Regions from separate parts of the Bradyrhizobium sp. T-1 genome, predicted to be linked through region 2. Evidence: riboswitches for the same ligand, from Rfam matches in the RefSeq annotation. Region 2 holds a riboswitch; the other holds the start of a gene.
What was found. Region 2 has a riboswitch for glycine ahead of gcvT (glycine cleavage system aminomethyltransferase GcvT). Riboswitches for the same ligand answer to the same signal wherever they lie in the genome.
Positions count from the first base shown of each region.

Region 1: another riboswitch for glycine. It lies ahead of ACWAT4_RS08725 (D-amino acid dehydrogenase); the one in region 2 lies ahead of gcvT (glycine cleavage system aminomethyltransferase GcvT).

Region 1 is NZ_CM132115.1:1,797,738-1,805,531, forward strand. It holds gene ACWAT4_RS08700 (Rieske 2Fe-2S domain-containing protein) at 4-975, opposite strand; gene ACWAT4_RS08705 (hypothetical protein) at 1,216-1,521, opposite strand; gene ACWAT4_RS08710 (mandelate racemase/muconate lactonizing enzyme family protein) at 1,695-2,855, shown strand; gene ACWAT4_RS08715 (M24 family metallopeptidase) at 2,894-4,072, shown strand; gene ACWAT4_RS08720 (amidohydrolase family protein) at 4,200-5,639, shown strand; glycine riboswitch at 5,691-5,793, shown strand; gene ACWAT4_RS08725 (D-amino acid dehydrogenase) at 5,941-7,224, shown strand; gene ACWAT4_RS08730 (NAD/NADP octopine/nopaline dehydrogenase family protein) at 7,367-7,794, shown strand, end outside.
Region 2 is NZ_CM132115.1:3,185,805-3,193,598, forward strand. It holds gene gcvP (aminomethyl-transferring glycine dehydrogenase) at 44-2,908, opposite strand; gene gcvH (glycine cleavage system protein GcvH) at 3,050-3,418, opposite strand; gene gcvT (glycine cleavage system aminomethyltransferase GcvT) at 3,664-4,812, opposite strand; glycine riboswitch at 4,958-5,048, opposite strand; gene alaS (alanine--tRNA ligase) at 5,272-7,794, shown strand, end outside.

The DNA of each region.
Region 1 (7,794 bases), 1.4 Mb from region 2:
CGACTAACTCTGTTCAGCCTGGAGTTGGGCTTCCACGATCCGCCGCGCCCTGACGGCAGGTCCATCGGTGTGCAGAAGGACCGGCTTCAACGACATGAGCTCGCTCGTATTCACCGCGCGCTGCTGAGCCTCGATGACCGGCTTGTCCTCATCATCGAAAACGGCGACGCCGACCCGCAGCAATTCCTGGCTGAGGTCGTCTTCGTTCTGGCGAAAGTCACGGGACATCGCCCAGAAGTAGTGCGACGACGTTTCGGTTTCCGGCGTCAGCAGGTGCGAGGTCGGGATCGAAATTCCTTCCTCGACTGGTCTGTTGACGCCCGTCATGCCCACGTCGAGCAGGAGGAGAGACGGTGGGTTCCACCGCATGAAGTTGCGATGGTCTCCTCGTTGATCCCCGGGATATCCGAGCATCTGAAAATACTTGTTGGGCAGTTGATTGGGGCGCGAGAATTTCGCCCAGACCTCGTTGGATTGCGCATCCTTTTCGGCTTCGAACCGTGGCGGCCCCTCCGCGTTCTTGAACATCGGGTGGACGTATTGTCCGTGGCTCAGATCGAGCAGGTTGTCGGAAATGAGCTGGTAGTTCGCCTGGACGTGAAGATAGCTGCAAACCGTGCGAAACTTCGGGTTCGTCAGGACACTGAAGTCCGCAATTGTGGATTCGTCGGCCTTGCTCGCTTCTCCAAGCCAGAGCCACACGACGCCATGCTTCTCGGCGATCTTGTAGCTCTTGACTTTGGCCGCCCGGGGGATCTGTCCGTCGCCATGCGGGTTGAGCGTGCACGCGCCGGTCTGGTCGAAGCAAAGGCCGTGGTAGCCGCATTCAACGCTATCGCCTTTGAGCCGTCCGAGATGCAGCGGAACAAAGCGGTGCGGGCAGCGGTCGGTAAGGCCGACGACGTTGCCGGCTTCGGTGCGATAGAAGACGATGTTCTCGTTGGCAATCTTTCGGGCCAGCAGATTGCGGGTCACTTCAGTCGACCATGCGGCTGCGTACCAGGTGTTTTGAATGAACGGCATGGGCTCCTCTTTTGCTCCGCCTGTTGAACGCGGTGGGCAAAAGTCCCATTGTTGGAAAGGTTTTAAAAATCAGCATTCTCAATGCGAACTATCTGGATCTCCGATAGTTCGCCGGGCGAGCCAAGGCCGCGCGTTCGTTTGAGAACGGCCACTCCCATGACAACGGCATGCAGTTGTCGCCGGCGCTCCAGTTCAGCGACCATCGTCCATCTCGTAGACGTGTCGCTCGAACCGTTCGAGCAGCGTATGCATCGTCTGGCGCGCTTCCGCAAATGCCTCGGAGCCGCCCCGGACGGCAAGATCGGCCTCATAGGCTTCGCGAGACGGAAATCTGCATTCCCATCGGACATCGGGCCCGTTGCCCTCGCGCAGAACGAAAATGTCTCCGGGCTCGAGGCCGAGCGCGCGCCTGATCGCTGTCGCTCTTCGTCGTTGTTGGAGCACCACCGGCGCTTGGCCGTCTTTGGCGAAATAGTTGGTTGTTTCGACGATGGTCAATTCGTTCCCCCTCTGGCCGCGACTTCGCAGCGCAGCACCATGTCGGGCGAGAATTCGGTGCTGCGGCACTTGATCTTCCATTTACATGATCATAAAGTGTGATCACACTAAGAGATCGCAATGCCAGTGTATCGAGCCTAATTCGCAGCGACAACAGATAAAGGCAGGCCGGTTTGCCCACGATCAAATCCATCGAAACATTGATTGTTCAACTGCCGACGCGGCGCGAGCACAAATGGGCGGGGCTGACCGAGGTGATCGGCCGATACGTCATCGTCAAGATGGTGGACAGCGACGGCAGGGTCGGTTGGGGCGAAGCGCCGGCACTTAAGGACTGGGGCGGCGAATTCGGGCGCTACTTTGGCGAATCCGCGCTCATCACCCGCACCGTGATCGACACCTATCTCGCGCCAGCCGTTGTCGGCGTCGAGCTCGGCAATATTGCCGAGCTGCATGCGCGGATGGATGCCATCATCAGGGGGTATCCCTATTCCAAGGCCGCCGTCGAATTCGCCGCCTACGATCTGGCTGGTCGCTGGCTCGGTGTTCCCGTCTCCACCCTGCTCGGCGGACAGGCGCGCGATCGTGTGCCGGTGACGCATTCCATCGGGTTGATCTCGATCGAAGAGGCCCGTCTCGAGGTCGCAAAGCTCGTGAAGGAGGGGGTGCGCACCATCAAGGTGAAGATCGGGGTCGAGCCCGACCGGGATGTCGCCATGGTCAACGCCGTGCGAGAGGTCGCTGGCGACGCCGTCGAAATCTGCGTCGATGCAAACGAAGGCTACAAGACGCCGGGAGAGGCGGTGCAGGTCGTTCGGCGGATGGAGAAGAACCGGCTGAAATATGTCGAGCAGCCGGTCATGGGAATCGAGCGCATTGCCGAGGTCGGTCGTCGCATCGACGCGCCGGTGATGGCCGACGAGTCGGCGTGGAATGCTCATGACTCGATCCAGATCGTCCGGTCCGGCGGAATCCAGATCGTGTCCATCTACACGACAAAGGCCGGCGGTCTGTACAAGGCGACGGAAGTCGGTGCGGTGTGCCGCGCCGCAGGCATCATCTGCAACGTCAACGGCTCGATCGAAACGGGCATCGGCAATCTCGCCAACGTCCAGCTCGCCGCGGCATCGCCGGCCGTCACATTGTCCTGCGTCATTCCGGTTTCGACGCCGGCGGAATTCCAGCACGGTCAGGTTGGTGGCATCTACTACAAGGATGATCTGCTCGTCGAGCCGATGAAGGTGGTCGACGGCGCGATCATGGTTCCATCCGGCCCCGGGATGGGCATCGATGTCGATCTCAAGAAAATCGAGAAATACCGCGTGCGTGATTGAGCGCGGAACAAAGAAGCCTGGAGAGAAGAGGAGAAATCATGCGGGCAGAAATCGTCGCGAAGCAGGTCGAGTCAATGTCCCGGTATGGGCTCGATGCCATCATCTGCTCCTCGCCGGAGAACTTCTCCTATACCGCCGGGTTCGTGGTCCCCTCGCAACCTCTCATCCGTCACCGCCATGCCATGACCATCGTCACCGCCGACGGCCGCAAGGCCCTGTTCGGCGTCGATATGGAGGCGTCGACCATCAAGCGCCGCCAGCCGGACGTGCCGACCCGCATCTGGGCCGAGTTCAGCGACGATCCGATGATTGTGCTTGCCGATCAGCTGGCCGGTCTCGGTCTCGGTCAGGCTCGCATCGGCCTCGAGATGGACTACCTGCCCGCCGGTGACTTTGCCCGGCTGATGAAGGCCATGCCGGCGGCGAAATTCGAGCACGCTGAGCCGATCCTGGCGCGGCTTCGTCAAATCAAGACACCGGGGGAAATTGCGCTTCTGCGCAGGCTCTCCCGGATTGCCGATCAGGCCATAACGGATACGCTCGCGGTGGTCGATGAAGGCGATTCCGAGATGGACATCGCGGGCCATCTCACCCGCAATGTGTATTCCCTGGGGGCCGATCACTTCAAGCTCATGATCGTGGCGACCGGCGAACGCAGCGTGTTGCCCAATGTCGGCCCGTCGGAGCGCATCCTGAAGCGCGGCGACATCTGTCGCGTGGAAATCTTCTCCGTCATCGACGGTTACCAGGCCGGCGTCTGTCGTACGGCGTTCGTCGGCGAGGCGCCACCCGTGGCCGAAAAGATCTGGGCGCATCTGGTCGAGTGCAAGTACGAGATCATGGAGAAAGTGAAGCCTGGCGCGAGCTGTCGCGAGATCTACGATGCGTTCATCGCCAAGCTGAGCAAGCTCAATCTGCCGCCGATTTCCTTCGTGGGGCACGGCATCGGCCTGCACCTTCACGAGGATCCTTACCTCGGAGTGACACCGGTGCTGGGTAAGCCGGGAAGTGACGCGCCGCTGGAGGAAAACATGGTGCTCGGTTTCGAGCCGCTCTGCTACGACACCGGCCATGGCTTCGGCATGCAGAACAAGGACATGTTGCTGGTGACCGCCAAAGGCTCGGAGTTGCTGTCGGATTACGCCAACACCGATCGGCTGATTCCCACCGGAACCGCCAAGAAAGGCGGAGCGGTGAAGCGGGCCGCGGTCGCCTAGCGGCGATTCTTCGGTCCGCAAACGATCGGACGAATGGTTTCGTCCGATCGCGCTGCCGAAAATTTCCCGTCGTCACGGCGGGGAGCCAGGCATACAGTCCGCGAAAGCAAGTATTGGGTGAAGAGGCATGCGCACACTGATCAAGGACTTGAACTTCGCTTTCACGGTCGACAAGAACGATACGGTCCTGCGCAATGCCAGCCTCGTGGTGGAGAACGACCGCATCGCCGATATAGGCCCTTCTCGAGAGGTGGCGGCGCGGCACAAGAACGCCAGCTTCGACAAGGTGGTCGATGGCAGGATGCTCGGCGCCTGTCCCGGCTTCGTCGACAGCCACGTTCATCTTTCGGAGACGCTGTCGCGCGCGGTATTCCCGGATAATCTCAACACACGCGCCTGGGTCTTCCACTGGGCGAAGCCGTTTTACGCTCACATCACCGAAGAGGACGAATACTGGGGCGCGCTGCTCGGCATTACGGAGATGCTGCGCTGTGGCACCACCTGCTTCCTCGACATGGGGTCACAATACGACCCCGGAATCGTCGTTCGCGCGATGGAAAAGGTAGGCATTCGTGGCATCACCGGGCGCCACGCCGCCGACAATCCCCCGCCCGAGCTCCCCCGTGGCTGGACCAAGGAAATGGTTGATCATCATTTCTTCCCGAACGCCGAAGCGGCGCTCAAGGTCCTGGAAGACTGCGTCATCCGCTACAACGGGGCCCTCGATGGCCGTGCTCGTTGCTGGGTTAATATCGAGGGCAAGGAGCCGTGCAGCCTCGAGCTCCATGTGGGCGCCGTGAAGCTTGCCGAGCGGCTAGGTGTCGGCACGACCTACCACCTCGCAACGTCGATCGAAGAGGCGAGGGTCTGCGAGAAGAAATACGGCTCCTGGCCGATCACCCGTATCGACAAGGCGGGGGGCATCCGGAAAAACCTGGTGATCGCCCATGGTGCGGCGGTGTCGGACGAAGAGGTTCGCCTACTTGCCGATCGTGGTGCCAGCGTCGCCTTCTGCCCGTGCTCGTCGTTCAAGCTTGGCAAGGGTGCAACTGCCATCGGCAAATATCCGGAGATGGTGAAGGCGGGCGTGAAGGTTGGACTCGGCACCGACGGTGTGTCGGCCGCCGGCAACATGAATCTGATGCGGCAGATGCTGATCGTCGCAGGCATGTTCAAGGATGCACGCTTGCAACCCGACATCTTTACGGCGCGGCAGGCCTTGCGCGCCGCGACCATCGAAGGTGCGAAGGCGTTGATGTGGGACGACGAGATCGGTTCGCTGGAGATCGGCAAGAAGGCTGATCTCATCCTGTTTGATCTCGATCACGTGGAGTGGACGCCGTTCTACGATCCGCTGCAAGCGCTGGTGTTCTCGGCATCGACCGCTTCGATCTCCCAGACGTGGGTCGACGGCAAGGTGTCGTACGCCGACGGAAAGGTGCAGGGCGTCGATGAGGCGCAGATTCGGCGCAAGGCTCGCGAACTCGCGGCGGCGGCGGTCGAGCGCGCCGGTCTGCATGACGAACAGGTCGAAACATCCACCACACTCTACGACGAAGGGAATTGATAGATCGCCTTCCGTGGCGGGGGCGCAAGGCAGAAGGACAACACACGTTCAAGAGGCTGCATGGAAGAGACCGGTCGCCGCCGTGGCGGTATTGACCGGCGCCGAAGGAGCAACCCCCAGGAAACTCTCAGGCAGAGGTGACCGTGCAGCTGAACGATCTGGAGAGCGGCACTGCGAGTGCCCACCGAAGGGGACCGCCGCAACGGCCAAGCCGTCGCGGCCAATCTCTCAGGTACAGCGACAGATTGGGGATGAGCCGCGGGCTTCGGCCCGCTCCCATTTTCTATCGCGGAGAGAGCAAATGCCCCATATCGCCATCATCGGCGCTGGTATCACCGGCGTCACCACTGCCTATTCCCTTCTCAATCGCGGCTATTCCGTCACGGTGATCGACCGGCAGCGGTATGCCGGAATGGAGACCTCGTTCGCCAACGGCGGCCAGCTTTCGGCAAGCAATGCCGAGGTCTGGAATAGCTGGTCGACGGTTTTCAAGGGAGTGAAGTGGATGCTGAGGCGCGATGCGCCGCTCCTGATGAATCCTGCGCCCACCTGGCACAAATATGCCTGGCTTGGCGAATTCGTCCTCAACATCGGAAGCTATCGCAACAATACAATTGAGACCGTGCGGCTCGCCATTGCTGCGCGCGAGCATCTGTTCGCGATTGCCGAGCGCGAGGGCATCGACTTCGATCACGAGCGTCGCGGTATCCTGCACATCTATCGAGACAAGGCGAGCTTCCAGCAGGCACTGAAGGTCAATGCAATTCTGGTGGACGGAGGGCTGGATCGTCGCCCAGTCACCGCCGCGGAGGTGAAGTCGATCGAGCCAGCCCTGCATGGCAATTTCTTTGGCGGCTTCTACACCCCGTCGGATTCCACCGGCGACATCCATAAGTTCACCTACGGTTTGGCCAAGGTATGCGAGCGGCGAGGCGCCCGCTTCATCTTTGACGCCACAGTGAGGCGGATCGATCGGGACGGTGTCCATTGCATCGAATACTCGCATGACGCGCCTTCCGGCGACCAAGGGCGGGTCGATCAGATCATCGAGGCCGATGGGGTCGTCATATGCGCAGGTTCGGCGAGCCGCAACTTTGCGGCGATGCTCGGCGATCGCCTGAACATCTATCCGGTGAAGGGCTATTCTATCACCGTGCATCTTGACGACGAGCAGAGCAGGAAGGCGGCTCCCTGGGTCAGCCTGCTCGATGACGGCGCCAAGATCGTCACCAGCCGACTGGGCGCCGATCGCTTCCGCGTCGCGGGGACGGCGGAGCTCAACGGCATGAATCGCGACATACGCCAGGACCGCATCAAGCCGCTGGTCGACTGGACACGGGCGCTGTTCCCGTCCGTTGATACCAACAGGGTGGTGCCTTGGGCGGGATTGCGTCCGATGATGCCCAATATGATGCCGCGGGTCGGAAAGGGCAGGATGCCTGGGGTTTTCTACAACACCGGCCACGGCCATCTGGGTTGGACACTTTCGGCCGCAACTGCGGAGATGGTTGCCGAGTGCGTCGCCGGCGAATTGACTGCAAACCGTGCGGAACGCTTCCATTTGGAAGCCGATCGAATGGCATAAGCGATGCAGGCATGAGCCTATGCGCCATCGCATAGCCCTCTTTCGCAAGGAAGTGCTCGTTCGGCTTGACAACAGCATTTGTGATCATAATCTGTGATCAAATTATTCAGATGCGTTTGCCCTTGGATCTGCGGAGGACAGAATGAAGGTTGCAGTACTCGGGGCGGGCGCGGGCGGCGCAGCATCGGTTGCGGAGTTGGTCCTGGCGGGCCACTCCGTCCACTTCTGGGGGCGTTCCGCCGAAACGCTCGAGCCGCATCTCAAGCTCGGAGGCGTGGCGTTTGACGGAAAGCTCGGCGACGGAATCGCCAAGCCTGTCCTGATTACGACTGATCTGAAATCGGCCATAGCGGGAGCGGATGTGGCGGTGGTTGCGCTGCCGACGTTCTCGCACGCGGCCATAGCTAATGCACTCGCCAAGGCTGGCTGGCCGTCGAGCAGGCCGGTCGTGCTCAATCCCGGCCACACCGGCGGAGCGTTGGAGTTCGCCGAAACCTATTCGCGCACAGGCCGCGCGGTGCCTCCGGTAGCAGAGTTCTCAACGCTCACCTATGTCGCGCGCAAGTACCG
Region 2 (7,794 bases):
GGCGGACAAGCCGCTTTGCCCACTGAGAGACTCCCGTCGCGCCTTACTCCGCGGCTTCCGCGTAATCACTCACCGGCGGGCAGGAGCACACCAGGTTGCGGTCGCCATAGACGTTGTCGACGCGGCCCACCGGGCACCAATATTTGTCGGTGCGCGAGGTGCCCGCGGGGAAGCAGCCTTCACTGCGGGCGTAGGCGCGCTTCCAGTCGTCGTCCGCGATGTCGTGCACGGTGTGCGGGGCGTGACGCAGCGGCGATGCCTCGATCTTGAAGCGACCGGCCTCGACCTCGGCGATCTCCTTGCGGATCGCGATCATGGCGTCGCAGAAGCGATCCAGCTCGGCCTTCGATTCCGACTCCGTCGGCTCGATCATCAGCGTGCCCGGCACCGGGAAGCTCATGGTCGGCGCGTGGAAGCCGTAATCGATCAGGCGCTTGGCGATGTCGTCGACGGTGACACCGGACGTCGTCTTGAGCGGACGGGGATCGACGATGCATTCATGGGCGACGCGGCCCTTGGCATTCTTGTAGAGCACCGGGAAGTGCGCATCGAGCCTAGCGGCGACGTAGTTGGCGTTGAGGATTGCGATCTCGGTCGCGCGCTTCAAGCCTTCGCCGCCCATCATCAGGATGTAGATGTAGGAGATGGTGAGGATCGAGGCCGAGCCGAACGGCGCGGCCGACACCGGCCCCACCGGCGCATCAGCTTGCGTCGCGGGATGACCGGGGAGGAACGGGGCGAGATGCGCCTTGACGCCGATCGGGCCCATGCCGGGGCCGCCGCCGCCGTGCGGGATGCAGAAGGTCTTGTGCAGATTGAGATGGCTGACGTCGGCGCCGTAGTCGCCGGGCCTGCTAAGGCCGACCTGCGCATTGAGGTTCGCGCCGTCGAGATACACCTGGCCGCCATGGCTATGCACGATGTCGCAGATCTCGCGAATGTGCTCCTCGAACACACCATGCGTCGAGGGATAGGTGATCATGACCGCGGCGAGGTCTTTCGCATGCACTTGCGCCTTGGCGCGGAGATCATTGACGTCGACGTCGCCGTTCTTCTCGCAGGCGACCACCACCACGTCCATGCCGACCATCGCGGCCGAGGCCGGGTTGGTGCCGTGGGCGGAGGAGGGGATCAGGCAGATCTTGCGGTGGCTTTCTCCGCGCGCGGCATGATAGCCGCGGATCGCGAGCAGGCCGGCGTATTCGCCTTGCGCGCCGGAATTCGGCTGCAGCGAGATCGCGTCATAGCCGGTGATGTCGCACAGCCACTTTTCCAGCCGCGCGAACAGCGCGTGATAGCCCTGGGCCTGCTCGCGCGGGGCGAACGGGTGCAGCGAGGCGAACTCCGGCCAGGTCAGCGGCATCATCTCGGTGGTCGCGTTCAGCTTCATGGTGCAGGAGCCGAGCGGAATCATCGCGCGGTCGAGCGCGAGGTCGCGATCGCTGAGCTTGCGCATGTAGCGCAGCATCTCGGTCTCCGAGCGATGCGCGTGGAATACGGGATGGGTCAGGAAGGCGGTCGCGCGCTTCAGCGCGTCGGGCAGGGCCTCGCGCGTGGTGGCGTCGATCTCGGCGTAAGCAAGCGTGCCGCCGAAGGCGCGCCAGACGGCTTCGACGGTCGCGGGCGTGGTGGTCTCGTCGAGCGCGATGCGGAGCGCAGCTTCGCCAACGCCGAGATTGATCTTCTCGGCCGCTGCGCGTGCGATGATCTCGGCGCGCTTGGCGCCGGCATCGACGCTGAGCGTGTCGAAGAAGGTTTCGGATTGCGGCGCAAAGCCGAGCTTGCGCAAGCCCGCGGCGAGCACGGCGGCACGGCGATGGACAGTGCGGGCGATCTGCGCAAGGCCTTCGGGACCGTGATAGACCGCGTACATGGAGGCGATCACGGCGAGCAGCACCTGCGCGGTGCAGATGTTGGAGGTCGCCTTCTCGCGGCGGATGTGTTGCTCGCGGGTCTGCAGCGCGAGGCGATAGGCCGGCATCCCGCGGGAATCCACGGAGAGGCCGACGATGCGGCCCGGGAGCGAGCGCTTCAGCGCATCGCGCACCGCCATATAGGCCGCGTGCGGCCCGCCATAGCCCATCGGCACGCCGAAGCGCTGGGCGGAGCCGATTGCAATGTCGGCGCCGAGTTCGCCGGGCGAGGCGAGCAGGGTCAGCGCCAGCAGATCGGCGGCAACGATCGCGAGCGCGCCCTTGGCTTTCAGCGCCGCGACCACGGGCCGGAGGTCGCGCACCGCGCCCGAAGAACCGGGATATTGCAGCAGTGCGCCGAGCACGTCACACTTCGCGAGATCGGTGAGGGGATCGCCGACGATCAAATTCCAGCCCAGCGGCTCGGCGCGGGTGCGCATCACGGCCAGCGTCTGCGGATGCACGTCCTTGTCGACGAAGAAGGCTTTTGCCTTGACCTGCGAATGCCGCTCGGCGAGCGCCATGGCTTCAGCCGCAGCGGTGGCCTCATCGAGGAGCGAGGCGTTGGCGACGTCGAGCCCGGTAAGGTCGCAGATCATGGTCTGGAAGTTGAACAGCGCTTCCAGCCGGCCCTGGCTGATCTCGGGCTGATAGGGCGTGTAGGCCGTGTACCAGGCCGGGTTCTCCAGGATGTTGCGCTGGATCACCGCCGGCAAGATCGTGCCGGAATAGCCTTTGCCGATCAGCGAGGTGAAAACCTGGTTCTGGCGGGCGAGCTCTGCCATATGCGCGATCGCCTCGGTCTCGCTCAAGGGCTTGCCGAGATCGAGCGGGGCGGCCTGCCGGATCGAGGCCGGCAGCGTCTCCGCCATCAGCGCGTCGACGCTTTTGGCGCCGACCGCCTCGAGCATTGCGGTGACATCGCGCGCGGAGGGGCCGATGTGGCGGCGAACGAAAGAGGTGGTTTCGCCATTGGATTTGCGGTGCGCGGTCATCATGGGTCCTCGCTTTGAGTCTTCTGTCGTCGCCGTCATGCCCGGGCTTGTCCCGGGCATCCACGTTCTTCGTGCCGAGAGAGAGACATGGATGGCCGGGACAAGCCCGGCCATGACGATGTGGCTCGATCTCTCGTCATCTCACGCCGTATGTGCCTTGTAGGCGGCTTCATCCATCAGGCCGCCGAGTTCGCTCTTGTCGGCAATCTTGATCTTGAAGAACCAGGCCTTGCCTTGCGCATCCGAGTTCACCAGCGCAGGCTCTGCGGCGAGCGCCTCGTTGGTCTCGAGCACGTCGCCGGAGATCGGCGCGTAGACGTCGGAGGCGGCCTTCACCGATTCCACGACGGCGGCGGCTTCCGCCTTCTTCAGGGTGCGGCCGATCTTGGGCAGTTCGACGAACACGACGTCGCCGAGCTGCGACTGCGCGTAATCGGTGATGCCGACGGTGGCGACATCGCCCTCGATCGCCAGCCATTCATGGTCGGAAGTGTACAGCGTCGTGGTCATTGTTGGTTCCCTGAAGCGGTGGAGTTTGGTCGAGAGCCGGGGACTGAGTTCACCTCTCCCGTAGGGAGAGGTCGGATCGCATCGCAAGATGCGATCCGGGTGAGGGGTTCTGATCTCATGGAGTGCCGCGGCCCCTCACCCGCATTGCACTGGACGATGCTCCGCATCGCCAGATGCGATCCGACCTCTCCCCGTTGGGGAGAGGTGACCTCGGGGCCGCCAGCTGTGCTCGATCTCATCATGCGTCAGCGTTTGTAGGTGTTTTTCACGAAGGGCATGGCGGCGACGGTGAGCGGCAGAAATTGGCCGCGCACCTCCGCGAAGAGTTTCGTATCGAGCGCGCTCAGGCTCGCGGGCACGTAGCCCATCGCAACCGGCGCATTCAGGCTCGGGCCAAAACCGCCCGAGGTGACCTTGCCAATCGGCGCGCCGCCCGCGCTATCGGCAAACAGCAGCGCGCCCTCGCGCACCGGGGCGCGGCCCTCAGTGCGGAGACCGACGCGGCGGCGCGATGCGCCGTTGTCGAAATGAGCGAGGATTTTTTCGGCGCCGGGAAAACCGCCGGCGCGGGCGCCGCCGGTGCGGCGGCTCTTCTGCACCGACCATTCCAGCGCGGCCTCGACCGGCGTGGTCGCGGTGTCGATGTCGTGGCCGTAGAGACAGAGCCCGGCTTCCAGCCGCAGGCTGTCACGGGCGCCGAGGCCGATCGGCATCACGTCGGGGTTTTCGAGCAGCGTTTTGGCGAGGCGCTCGGCATCGCCAGCGGGGACCGAAATCTCGAACCCGTCCTCGCCGGTATAGCCCGAGCGCGAGACGAAGCAGGCGAGGCCGGCGACCTCGTGCGGGCCGGCATCCATGAACTTCATGGCGGGCGCCGCTGCACACAATTTGGCCAGCGCCGTTTCGGCCTTCGGGCCCTGCAGCGCGATCAGCGCGCGATCGGCGAGCGAATCGATAATGCAGTCGTCGGAGAGATTCGCGCGCAGATGCGCCTCGTCCTCGGGCTTGCAGGCGGCGTTGACCACCAGGAACAGGTGATCGCCGAAATTGGCGACCATCAGATCGTCCAGAATGCCGCCATCGGCATTGGTGAACTGGGCATAGCGCTGCCGGCCCGGCGCAATTGCCACGATGTCCTGCGGCACCAGCCGTTCCAGCGCGCGGGCGGCATCCTCAACCTTGCCCGACTTCGGCCGCAGCGCGATCTGGCCCATATGCGAGACGTCGAACAGGCCGGCCTGGCTGCGGGTATGGAGGTGCTCTTTCAGCACGCCCGCGGGGTATTGCACGGGCATGTCATAGCCCGCGAACGGCACCATCTTGCCGCCGAGCGACACGTGAAGGTCGTAGAGGGGGGTACGTTTCAGGGAGTCTTTGTCGTCACGCGCAGGCATTACAGGGGCCCTCGGCGGTTCCCCGGGGACGATTCCCCGATGGATCCAGTCGAAGCCCCATCTGTCGCTGTGCCTGAGAGTATTATCCCGTCGGCGGACGCAGTCCGGACCTCAAGCCCGTCGGCGCCTCTTTCCAGATGTCGTCAAAGCCACGCGGTCCTTTTGCCTGAGAGTTTCCGGGGCGGTTGCTCCTTCGGCGCCGGCTAGCTGTAGCCGGTCTCTCCCGACGTGGCCGTACGATACAGATGGGTACAGACCACAGGCCAGCCAAGCCTGTCAACGCGCCCTTTGCAGCTTTCCAACGGGATTACGCGCCTGCGGCAACCCTCTGATCTCCTTGCACAGTTTCTGGACAGCGAAGCTGGCCTTGTCTAAAAGCGCTTTGATCCGCAGATATCAGCCCAAACCGGCGGTTTGGATGGCAGGAAAGCGGGTCCAAGCACACCCGATTGGATGAACATGAGCGGCGTCAACGAGATCAGGTCGACCTTTCTGAACTTCTTTGCCGAGAACGGCCACGAGATCGTGTCGTCCTCGCCATTGGTGCCGCGCAACGATCCGACGTTGATGTTCACCAATGCCGGCATGGTGCAGTTCAAGAACGTCTTTACCGGCGTCGAGAAGCGGCCCTATCAGCGCGCCACCACGTCGCAGAAATGCGTGCGCGCCGGCGGCAAGCACAACGACCTCGACAATGTCGGCTACACCGCGCGCCATCTCACCTTCTTCGAGATGCTCGGCAATTTCTCGTTCGGCGACTATTTCAAGGAGCGCGCGATCGAGCTGGCCTGGAAGCTGATCACGAAGGACTTTGGGCTCAACAAGGACAAGCTGCTCGTCACCGTCTACCACACCGACGACGAGGCGCACGGGCTCTGGAAGAAGATCGCCGGCTTCTCCGACGACCGCATCATCCGCATCCCGACCTCGGACAATTTCTGGGCGATGGGCGACACCGGCCCGTGCGGCCCGTGCTCGGAGATCTTCATCGATCGCGGCGATCACATCTGGGGCGGTCCTCCGGGCTCGCCGGAAGAGGACGGCGACCGCTTCCTCGAATTCTGGAATCTCGTGTTCATGCAGTACGAGCAGGTGACGAAGGAGGAGCGCGTGGATCTGCCGCGTCCCTCGATCGACACCGGCATGGGCCTCGAGCGCATGGCCTGCATCATGCAGGGCGTCGACAGCGTGTTCGAGACCGACCTGTTCCGCCACCTGATCGACGCGACGTCGTCCGCGCTCGGCAGCGGGCCGAACGAGCAGACCGTCGCCTCGTTTCGCGTCATCGCCGACCATCTGCGTTCCTCGGCCTTCCTGGTCGCGGACGGCGTGCTGCCCTCGAACGAGGGCCGCGGCTACGTGCTGCGCCGGATCATGCGCCGCGCGATGCGTCATGCGCAGCTCCTCGGTGCCAAGGAGCCGCTGATGCACCGGCTGGTCTGGGCGCTGGTCCGCGAGATGGGCCAGGCCTATCCCGATTTGATGCGCGCGGAAAACCTGATCGAGGAAACGCTGCGGCTGGAAGAGACCCGCTTCCGCAAGACGCTGTCGCGCGGCTTGGCCATTCTCGACGAGAAGTCGGCGTCCTTGAAGAAGGGCGACATGTTCGACGGCGACGTCGCCTTCACGCTGTACGACACCTACGGCTTCCCGCTCGATCTGACGCAGGACGCGCTGAAATCGCGCGGCATCGGCGTCGACCAGGCTGCGTTCACCGACGCGATGGAGCGGCAGAAGGCCAAGGCGCGCGAGTCCTGGAAAGGGTCGGGCGAAGCGGCCTCCGAGGCGATCTGGTTCCCGCTGCGCGAGAAGCTCGGGGCCACCGAATTCCTGGGCTACGAGACCGAGAGCGCCGAGGGCGTGGTATCCGCGCTGGTCAAGGACGGGCAGGAAGTGGCTCACCTCAAGGCCGGCGACACCGGCGCGCTTCTGCTGAACCAGACGCCGTTCTATGCGGAGTCCGGCGGCCAGGTCGGCGACACCGGCGTTTTGATCGGCGAGGGCGGTATCAAGTTCCGCGTCACCGATACGCAGAAGAAGCTCGGCGATTTCTTCGTGCATGTCGGCACGGTCGAGAGCGGCGAGCTGAAGGTCGGCACCGCGCTGCAGCTCGAGGTCGATCATTCACGGCGCTCCTCGATCCGCGCGCATCATTCGGCGACGCATCTCATCCACGAGGCGCTGCGCCAGGTGCTCGGCGACCACATCGCCCAGCGCGGCTCGATGGTGGCGCCGGATCGTCTGCGCTTCGACTTCGTGCATCCGAAGCCGATCACGGCGGAAGAGCTCGCCCGCGTCGAGGACATCGCCAACGACGTGGTGCTGGAGAACGACGAGGTCACCACCCGCGTGATGGGCGTCGACGAGGCGCGCGAGGCGGGCGCGCGCGCGCTGTTCGGCGAGAAATATGGCGACGAGGTCCGCGTCGTCTCGATGGGCAAGACCGCGCGCGAGCGCGGCGCCAACGCGCTCGGCTGGTCGGTCGAGCTTTGCGGCGGCACGCATGTGCGGCGCACCGGCGATATCGGCCTGATCACGCTGACCGGCGAGAGCGCGGTCGCCTCCGGCGTGCGCCGTATCGAGGCGCTGACCGGCAACTACGCGCGCCGGCACGCCAACGAGACCATGGCGCTGGCCAAGACCGCGGCAAGCGAGTTGCGCACGTCCCTCGACGACGTCCCGGCGCGCATTACCGCGCTGATGGAGGAGCGCAAGAAGCTCGAGCGCGAGCTCTCCGATGCCCGCAAGAAGCTCGCGATGGGTGGCGGCGCGGCCGCCGGCGGCAATGGCGCAGCGAGCGGCGTGCGCGAGGCCGGCGGCGTCAAGCTGATGGCGCGTGCGGTCGAGGGCATCGAGATGAAGGATCTCAAGAGCCTCGCCGACGACGGCAAGAAGCAGATCGGCTCCGGTGTGGTCGCCATCGTCGGCGTCACCGAGGACGGCAAGGCCGGCGTCGTGGTCGGCGTCACCGCCGATCTCACC